Regions from separate parts of the Mesorhizobium sp. M0496 genome, predicted to be linked through region 2. Evidence: predicted binding sites of a transcription regulator. Region 2 holds the regulator's gene; each other region holds the start of a gene.
The links. Region 2 encodes PhoB, which activates phosphate uptake and scavenging genes when phosphate is short. Its sites were predicted from a motif close to TGTCATNNANCTGTCAT; they were not measured.
Positions count from the first base shown of each region.

Region 1 (3,276 bases), on a different contig from region 2:
TGACTGCCTTCGGGTCCTTGAGAGCGACGCTGGCATAACCGGAAGCGCCGAGTTCGGCGAAGTCGAGCGTGCCGCCGAGCAGGCCCTGGATGACGCCGTCATAGTCGGCGGCGGGGAACAGCGAGACCTTTTCGAAGCCGAATTCGGCCTTCAAATGGTCGGCGAGGCACTGGTAGTTGCGCAGCCGGTCGGTTTCGTTTTCACCGCCGAGGATGCCGACGCGAAATTCCTTCATATCGGCGGCGTGGGCCATGCTGGTCGCCATGGCGAGCACCGAAACGGCGCAGAAAACCATCTTTCTGAACATTGGATATCTCTCCTGTAGGTTCCGGCCCCGCGCCGGCAGCGTTCTTGAGTTTGACTGGCGCCCTTGACGCGGGCTGGCGATCCCAACCGTTCTCAATAACCCGGGAAAGCGGGTTCGAGCGGTCCGGCGGATGCGGCGATCTTTCGGCTGAAGGCAACGCTGGTCGAGGTGATGGCCTCTGAGATTTCCTGGCCATTGCTGTCGGCGCCATAGACGAGGCGCACGGCCTCGCGGTTGAGCTCTTCCGGCGGACCATCGAAGACGACCTTGCCGGCGGCCATGCCGATAATGCGGTTGCAATAGGTGCGGGCGGTATCCAGCGTGTGCAGATTGGTGACGACTGTGATGCCTTCGCGCAAATTGATGTCCTGCAGCGAATCCATCACCACCTTGGCGTTGAGCGGGTCAAGCGAAGCGATCGGCTCGTCGGCGAGGATCACCCTGGGCTGCTGCATCATGGCACGGGCAATGGCGACACGCTGCTGTTGTCCACCCGACAAGGTGCCGGCGGGCTGAAGTGCTGTGCGGGCGATGTCGAGCCGCTCCAAGGCGGCGACCGCCTCGGCGCATTCGGCGCGGGAGAACATGCCGAACAGGTTTGACATGGTCGAACGGTGGTTCAGCTTGCCGAGCAGCACATTGGTCAGCACGTCGAGGCGCGGCACCAGGTTGAACTGCTGGAAGATCATGGCGCAGTCGCGCTGCCAGCGCCGCAGCGGCGAGCCGCTCAACTGGGAGACCTCGGCGCCGTCAAAAAAAATCGACCCCTGGCTGGGATCGATGAGGCGGTTGATCATGCGAAGAAGGGTTGATTTGCCGGCGCCCGAACGGCCGATAATGCCAACCATCTGACCCTGCGGGATCGCGATGTTGATGTCGTTGACGGCAGTGTTCTTGCCAAATCGTCGGGTGACACCGCGGATTTCGAGCGTGGCAGAGGTTGCTGACATGGGGCAGGTTCCAGTCCGGACCATATTGATCGTCAGGCACTCGCCTAACGCAGCCACATGAACCTGCCGTGTCGCGATGATGTCAGTTTTGTTACGCTCCACAGGCGTGGAGTTACGGCCGGCCCAGGACCAGCAGTTCCTCGAAGTGCTCCATGTCCCGGAAGCTGCAGAAGGCCGGAGCTTTGATTTCGATCACGGGAACCTGCTGCTCGAAAAGCTTGAGAGAGTCATCGAACAGGTCCTGCCATGCGGCTGCCCATGACGATGAGGTGAAGAACTATCCTTCGTATTTTTCCAGGAAGGCCTCGGCCGACAGTTCCCGGAAATCGTCGAGCGAAGCGCGCAGCCTGGCATGGTCCCAGTCCCACCAGGCAAGCGCCTGATAACGTTCGGCCGTACGGCGGTCGAAGCGCTCGCGGATCGGATTTGCCGGCACGCCGGCGACGATGGTGTAGGGGGTGACATCCTTCGAGACGACAGCGCCGGCGCCGACCGCGGCACCATCGCCGACGGTGACGCCGGGCAGGATGGTCGAGCCATGGCCGAGCCAGGTGTCGTGGCCGACGGTGACGCGCCTGGCGCGGCGCTGGGCGAAAAACTCGCTCTCATGCTCGGCATCGTCCCAATAGTCCGAAGCGCGGCAGGTGAAATGGTGCAGCGTCGGCCGCCAGGTCGGGTGGTTGGTGGCGTTGATGCGCACGCTTGCCGCGATGTTGGAAAACTTGCCGATCGTGGCGCACCAGACGGCGCAATCCTGCATCATGTAGGAATAGTCGCCGAGTTCGCTTTCCGAAACCGGCGATCTCGGTCCAGCGGCCGAGCGTCGAGTTCTGCACCTCCGCCGTCGGGTGGACCAGCGGTGTCTCCGATAATTTCCTGGTCATGCGGCAATTTTTCCGGGAGCGAAAGCGGTGACGTCGATGATGCGGTCGGCAACCGCCTCGCGCACGTCGTGGTCGTGGAAGATGCCAAGCAGGGCGACATCAGCCGCTTTCTTGGCGGCGATGAGTTCGATCACGACGTCGCGGTTCCTGGCATCGAGCGAAGCGGTCGGCTCGTCGAGCAGCAGGATCGGGTGCTCGGTGATGAAGCCGCGCGCGATGTTGACGCGCTGCTGCTCGCCGCCGGAGAAGGTCGCCGGCGGCAATGCCCAAAGTTTCTCCGGGAGGTTGAGCTGCGCCAGCAGAGCACGTGCCTTGCCGCGAGCAACCTCGCGGTCCTCGCCGCGCTCGACCAGCGGTTCGGCGACGACATCGAGCGCCGAGACGCGCGGCACGGTGCGCAGGAACTGGCTGACATAGCCGATCGTTTGCCGGCGCACGGCAAGCACGGTGCGCGGGCTGGCAGTGGCGAGATCGATCAGCCCGTCATCGTGCGTGACGATGATCTGGCCTTCGTCGACGGCATAGTTGCCGTAGAGCATCTTCAGGATCGAGCTCTTGCCGGCACCGGACGGGCCGCCAAGCACGGTGCATTCGCCGGCCCTGATCGAGAACGAGACTCCGGCGACGACAGGCAGTTTAATGCCGTCGCGCAGATGCATGGTGAAGCTCTTGGCGACGTCCGAGACAACAAGAGGGGTGGCCATCAGAAGGTGCTCCGATCATCGTTCGCTTGCGGGCCAGCACCCCCCTCTGCCTTGCCAGGCATCTCCCCCTCAAGGGGGGAGATTGGCTGTTGCCTTCGGTTTCGCCAATCTCCTGCGTTGCAGAATGGGCGAGATAGTAAAGCTGCCAATCTCCCCCCTTGAGGGGGAGATGGCCGGCAGGCCAGAGGGGGGTGTACAAGCGCCATCATCAAACCTGTAGAATCGAGGAAACGAGCAACTGGGTGTAGGGCGCGCGCGGGTCGTCGAGCACGCGGTCGGTGAGACCGCTTTCGACGACGCGGCCGTCCTTCATCACCATCATGCGCTGCGACAACAGCCGTGCCACCGCGAGGTCGTGGGTGACGACGATGGCCGCGAGACCAAGATCGGTGACCAGACCGCGCAGCAGGTCGAGCAGGCGTGCCTGAACC
Region 1 is NZ_JAMYRC010000080.1:3,102-6,377, forward strand. Features, by position in the region: gene phnD (phosphonate ABC transporter substrate-binding protein) at 1-307, opposite strand, end outside; gene phnC (phosphonate ABC transporter ATP-binding protein) at 400-1,257, opposite strand; partial or broken gene NKI73_RS32785 (DapH/DapD/GlmU-related protein) at 1,535-2,141, opposite strand; gene phnL (phosphonate C-P lyase system protein PhnL) at 2,138-2,845, opposite strand; gene phnK (phosphonate C-P lyase system protein PhnK) at 3,054-3,276, opposite strand, start outside.
Region 1: the regulator PhoB is predicted to act here: its motif matches at 1,337-1,353, upstream of phnC (phosphonate ABC transporter ATP-binding protein).

Region 2 (3,276 bases):
TCGCTCTCAGCCCTTACGAGGAATGGCAGCAACTGGCCTGGACCGGCGCACTCATCATCACATTGACGGTTCTCGCGCTCAGCATCGTTGCTCGCAGCCTGACCGGACGCAGAGAGGACAAATGAGCCAGATGTTGTCTCCAGACATGACGATCGCCGCCGAGGCCACCGCCAAGGCCAAGATCGAGGTCAAGAACCTCAACTTCTACTACGGCCAGTCGAAGGCGCTGAAGGACATCACGCTGTCCTTGCCGGAGCGCAGCGTCACCGCTTTCATCGGGCCTTCGGGCTGCGGGAAGTCGACGCTGCTGCGCGTCTTCAACCGCATCTACGAGCTCTATCCCAAGCAGACCGCCGAAGGTCAGGTGCTGCTCGACGGCCAGAACGTTCTCGACCGCTCGCAGGATCTCAACCTTTTGCGGACCAAGATCGGCATGGTGTTCCAGAAACCGACACCATTTCCGATGTCGATCTATGAAAACATCGCTTTCGGCGTCAGGCTCTATGAGAAGCTCAGCAAGTCCGAGATGGACGGTCGCGTCGAGCAGGCGCTGAAGCGGGCAGCACTCTGGACCGAGGTCAAGGACAAGCTCAACGCCAGCGGCCTCAGCCTCTCCGGCGGCCAGCAGCAGCGGCTCTGCATCGCCCGTACCGTGGCGGTGAAGCCGGAAGTCATCCTGCTCGACGAGCCGGCCTCGGCGCTCGATCCGCTGTCGACCGCCAAGATCGAGGAGCTGATCGACGAGTTGCAAGCCGACTACACGATCGTCATCGTCACCCACAACATGCAGCAGGCGGCGCGCGTGTCGAAGCAGACGGCCTTCATGTATCTGGGCGAGCTGGTCGAGTTCGACCGCACCGAGAAGATCTTCACGTCGCCCCGCGAGAAGCGCACGCAGGATTATATCACCGGCCGATTCGGCTGAGTTCAGGCATACGAGGGACAGGATCATGAGCGAACACACAGTCGCTTCTTTCGACGAGGATCTCGGTCAGATCAGCAGGCTCATCAGCGACATGGGCGATCTCGCCAGCTCGATGGTCGGCGGTGCGACCAAGGCGCTTTTGAATTCCGACAACGCGCTGGCACAGCGTGTCGTCTCCGACGACGCCATCATGGATGCGCGTCAGCGCGAGCTCGACGATCGCGCCATCACGTTGATCGCCAAGCGGCAGCCGATGGCCGACGATCTGCGCCATGTCGTCGGTTCGATCCGCATGGCCGGCGATCTCGAACGCATCGGCGACCTTGCCAAAAACATCGCCAAGCGCGTCGGCACTGTCGGCCTCAGCGTTACGCCGCGCGACCTTTCGCACTCGATCGATGGAATGGCGCAACTGGTGTTGATCCAGGTGCAGGGCGTCATCGAGGAATATGCTGCCCGCGACGCCGAGGCGTTGGCAAAACTACGCGCCGACGACGAGCGCATCGATGTCAAGTACACGTCGGTGTTCCGCGAACTGCTGACCTACATGATGGAAGATCCCCGCAACATCACGGCGTGCACGCATCTGTTGTTCTGCGCCAAGAACCTCGAGCGCATCGGCGACCACGTGACCAACATCGCCGAAAATGCCTATTATGTTTTGACCGGTACGCAGCTGCCCGCCAATCGTCCGAAGCAGGACGAGACGGCAATGTCCGCGCCGGCGGCATGATGACAGGGGTGACCAGCCGATGATCGCGCCACGCATCATGGTGGTGGAGGACGAGGAGCCGCTAGGCGTGCTGCTCCGCTATAATCTGGAGTCCGAAGGTTACCAGGTCGAGGTGGTGACGCGCGGCGACGAGGCCGAGATCCGGCTGCAGGAGAACGTTCCCGACCTTCTGGTGCTCGACTGGATGGTGCCGGCGGTTTCCGGCATCGAACTCTGCCGGCGCCTGCGAATGCGTTCCGAGACCGAGCGGCTGCCGATCATCATGCTGACCGCGCGCGGCGAGGAGAGCGACCGCGTGCGCGGCCTCTCGACCGGCGCCGACGATTATCTGGTCAAGCCGTTCTCGACACCGGAGTTCATGGCCAGGGTCAAGGCGCTGTTGCGCCGCGCCAAGCCGGAAGTGCTGTCCAGCGTGCTCAAGGTCGGCGACATCGTGCTCGATCGTGAATCGCACCGGGTCTATCGCAAGAAGAGCGAGATTCGGCTCGGACCGACCGAATTCCGCCTGCTCGAATTCATGATGCGCCATCCCGGCCGCGTGTTCTCGCGCAGCCAGCTGCTCGACAATGTCTGGGGCGAGACGATCTACATCGACGAGCGCACGGTCGACGTGCATGTCGGCCGACTGCGCAAGGCGGTCAACAATGGCCGCATGCCCGATGTCATCCGGACCATTCGTGGGGCAGGCTACGCGATTAGGGAAGACTAAAGCGCGTCGCGGTTGAACGGATTCAGGCGACGCGCTTTAGGTGTTTGTTTTTTATGCATGTCGTTTTCCCAAAACCGAGGTCGCTTTTGGGCGACATGCATTAGGTGCCTGTTCCGTCCCGATAGATCGTGACCAGGAAAACTCGATTAGCAGGCGGTCGCCAACGGCCGCGAAGGCTGGAATGTTGCATTCGTCTCATCGATGGGGAGCGAGCACGTGACGCCAGGAGCGGTCATCCCCATCAGTTTTCGAATGACCGCATTTGGGCTAAAGCGACAGGCAGCTTCTGGCGTTCTCCGATCTCCCAAACTCTCTATGTGCCCCGGCTGGCGGCAGGAAGCACGGCCAGCGACACGCATTAGTCGGTCACATCGCCATCTTGCCCGCAGACTCCGACCAACAAGCCGCGCACTCAAGAATTAATTTGAGTTAATTTATATATAGGATGTGTATTTTGCATAAATACACAATTTTATTAAATTTACTTCAACCTACAGCAGGTTCTCTGCTCTTTATTCATTGTGTGTACTCCGAATATTCAATACGATCTCGGATCGAATGACGATTCCGTGGAACGATCTCGTTCTTTGCAACGTTGCTTTGAAAGCGGTCGCCGGACTTTGCGCCGAATGATTTGACCAGGTCGGACACCATGAGGAAGGATTTCTGATGAGCACGGTCTTAAACGCCAAAGGCATCCCCCTTCCCTACACCGGCGCTTCCACTCATTGGTTCTCGGCCACCGGGTCCGGGCCAGAACTGCATGGCACCTCCGGCAACGACTCCTTCTGGGGAGACACCGGCGTCAATGTCACGATCTACGGTGGCGCCGGCGACGACTACTATCACCTCTATTCCACCAACAATAAGGTGGTTGAAGATCCCGGGGCAGGGATCGACACGATCGAC
Region 2 is NZ_JAMYRC010000034.1:59,403-62,678, reverse strand. Features, by position in the region: gene pstA (phosphate ABC transporter permease PstA) at 1-125, shown strand, start outside; gene pstB (phosphate ABC transporter ATP-binding protein PstB) at 122-925, shown strand; gene phoU (phosphate signaling complex protein PhoU) at 951-1,658, shown strand; gene phoB (phosphate regulon transcriptional regulator PhoB) at 1,678-2,367, shown strand; gene eglC (endo-1,3-1,4-beta-glycanase EglC) at 3,037-3,276, shown strand, end outside.

Region 3 (3,276 bases), on a different contig from region 2:
GGAGATGCCTGACGGGACAGGTGGGTGCGCCGTAGAGCAAGGCCTCTGCGCTCGCTCTAATTCCCCAGCGCTTCCTTGATCGCGGCGTTGCCACGCGTAACCGCATTGTCGAGCGCCTGCTGCGCGGTTTGCTGGCCGGCGAGCATCTTCTCGAACTCCTCGTTCTGGATATCGCGCACCTGCGGCAGATTCGGCAAACGCACGCCCTTCGAATTGTCGGTCGGCGCCTTACCCGTCATCTGCAGGATCGGGGTCTCGCGACCGATATTCTTGTCATAGAAACCGGATTTCTTGGTCGCTTCATAGGCCGCCAACGTTACCGGCAAATAGCCCGACTTCTGGTGCAGGTACTCCTGCACGTCGGTCTTCGACAAATAGGCGAAGAAAGCAGCCACTCCCTTGTATTCCTCGTCGGATTTGTCCGCGAAAACCCACAGGCTGGCGCCACCCGGCGTCGTGTTCTGCGGCGCGCCCTTGGCGTCGCTGTCATAGGGCAATTGGCCGATGCCGTAATTCATGCCGGACTTGACGATATCGCCGAGCCCGCCGGAGGATTCAGTCATGATCCCGCATTCGCCGGCAAGGAAGATCTGCTTGGCTTCGGAAGTGCGGCCGCCATATTTGAAGGTGCCGTCCTTGGCGAGGTCTGCGAGCGCCTGGAAATGGTTGACGAAAATCGGCGCATTGATCTTGAGCTCGACATCGCCGCCGGCCAGACCGTTCTGCTGGGTGGCCCATGACACGTCATTCCAGGCCGCGAAATTCTCCAGATGGATCCAGGTCAGCCAGGTCGAGGTATAGCCGCAGGCGGCCGCGCCGCTCGCCTTGATCTTCTTGGCATCTTCCCACACCTCATTCCAGGTCTTGGGCGGGCTGTCGACGTCGAGACCAGCCTTCTGGAAGATATCCTTGTTGTAATAAAGGATCGGCGAAGAGGAGTTGTAGGGGAAGGAGAGCATGGTGCCGTCCGGCTTCGAATAATAGCCGACTATGCCTGGCAGGTATTGGCTCTTGTCGAAGGTCATTCCGGCGCTGGTCAACACATCGGCTGCCGGCTTGATTGCGCCTTCGGCTGCCATCATCACGCCAGTGCCGACATCGAACACCTGAATAATGTCGGGCGCCTGGCCGGCGCGGTACGCGGCGATGCCGGCATTCAACGTCTCGGGATACGTGCCCTTGAACACCGGAACGAGCTCGTAGTCGCTCTGGCTGGCATTGAAATCTTTGGAGATCTTGTCGACAACTTCGGCATTGGCGCCAGTCATGGCGTGCCACCAACTGATCTGCGTGACAGCAAAAGCGGAGGTTGAGGAAAGCAGCGTAAAGGTGGCGGCAACACCGGCCGCGAAGCCGAAGGACTTCATGTTTCATCTCCCGTTTGTCATTGGCGAAAGGGGCACTCCCGCAAAGGCAATATGTGTCGCTCATGACAATCAGACAACGGTTTTGTTGCAGATCGACGAACTTCACCCCTTTGCCTCACGCAACGCTCGCTGCCGCTTGGCGGCATGGAAAGCGATACGGTTAGCCGGCTTAGCGCGACGACAAGCGCGCCAGGAACTGCCGTCAGGACTGCCAAGCTGGCTTTCGACATATCAGCCCTGATTGCAGCCGCTGCAACCCGAAGAGACACGCCAGGGTTGTGGGCGACTTTATCGATCCTTCAACGGCAAAGCGCTACTCAATTCTGCTGCCTTGTTTATTTCCGATAGATCAGGTGAAATAAGATGCTGACGGTCTACAATTGCATCGTCAACGAACACGACCTGAGACTGGTCGCACTCGCCGCGCTGATCTGCGGGATTTCCTGTTTCTCTGCTGTCAACCTGCTTCACCACATCAGCCGCTCCACAGATCGGAACCGGCTTGCCTGGTTGATGATCGCGGCGACGTCGACCGGCTTCGGCATCTGGGCTACGCATTTCATCGCCATGCTCGCGTTCACACCAGGCATACCCAGTGCCTACGATCCGGCGCTCTCCGTGCTTTCGCTCGCTGCTTCGGTCGCGCTGACGGCGACCGGCATGTGGATCGCCACCTTGCGGGACGAGTTCGATTATCATCTCGTCGGCGGCGCCGTCCTGGGCGGCGGCATCGGGGCCATGCACTACATCGGCATGGCGGCATTCGAAGTCCAGGGCCGGATCGAATGGAACCTGTTGCTCGTCGCCGTTTCCTTGCTGGCCGGCGTGACGCTTGCGGCGCTGGCGCTGCGGGTCGTGCTGCGCCGCCCCTCCTTGCGAGCGACCTCCGTCGGCGCGGTGCTGCTGACGCTGGCGATCTGCACCTTGCATTTCATCGGCATGGGTGCCGTCTCGATCTTTCCCGATTCCTCGATCGCCATATCCCAGTACACGATCGAGCCGACCTCGCAGGCTTTCGCGGCCGCGGCCGCCACGCTGGTGATCCTGGTGCTGTCGGCATCGGCGCTGTGGATCGATTTGCGCTTCCGCCGCCAGAAGCTCGAAGTCGACCGCATGCACGGCCTGGCCAACGCCGCAGTGGAGGGCCTGATCGTCTGCGACGGCAACCGCATCATCAGCGCCAATGACAGCATTGCGAGGCTGACAGGCATGGCACCCGCGACGCTGAACGGAATGCAGCTTGGCGATCTCTTCGGGGCCGATATGTCCGGCTTCGGCGAACAGCCGCACGAGGCCGAATTGAGCGGCCGCGATGGCACAGGCATTCCTGTCGAACTGATTGCCCGGAGCATCGACTACTGTGGCAAGCCTCACAATGTGGTCGCGGTCCGCGACATTCGCGAGCGCAAGAAGGCTGAACTGGAAATCCTGCGCCTTGCCCATTTCGATCCATTGACCGGACTGGCCAATCGCCGCAGCTTTTCCAACCGGCTGGAGACGGAAATTGCTGCGATGAGCCGGGGAAGGAAAGGCGGCCACCTTGCGCTTCTGCTGCTCGATCTCGACCGCTTCAAGGAGGTCAACGACCTGTACGGGCACGGCGCCGGCGACGCCATGTTGCAGAAGGTCGCGCATTGCGCGACCGGCGTCCTTGGTCAAGGACAGCTGGTGGCGCGGCTGGGCGGCGACGAATTCGCCATCATCGCCCCGAACCTGACCGACCCGTTGGAGGCCGGCCGTATCGCCAACGCCGTGCTGACCGCCATGCGTGAGGAAAACCGGCTCTCGGTCGGCGGCGGCCTGGTGTCGGCCAGCATCGGCATCGCGCTTTATCCGTCGGATGCCGAAAACCAGGCCAGCCTGATAAGCCACGCCGATACGGCACTCTACCGGGCCAAGACCGAAGGCA
Region 3 is NZ_JAMYRC010000039.1:16,935-20,210, forward strand. Features, by position in the region: gene ugpB (sn-glycerol-3-phosphate ABC transporter substrate-binding protein UgpB) at 57-1,367, opposite strand; gene NKI73_RS26310 (EAL domain-containing protein) at 1,731-3,276, shown strand, end outside.
Region 3: the regulator PhoB is predicted to act here: its motif matches at 1,430-1,446, upstream of ugpB (sn-glycerol-3-phosphate ABC transporter substrate-binding protein UgpB).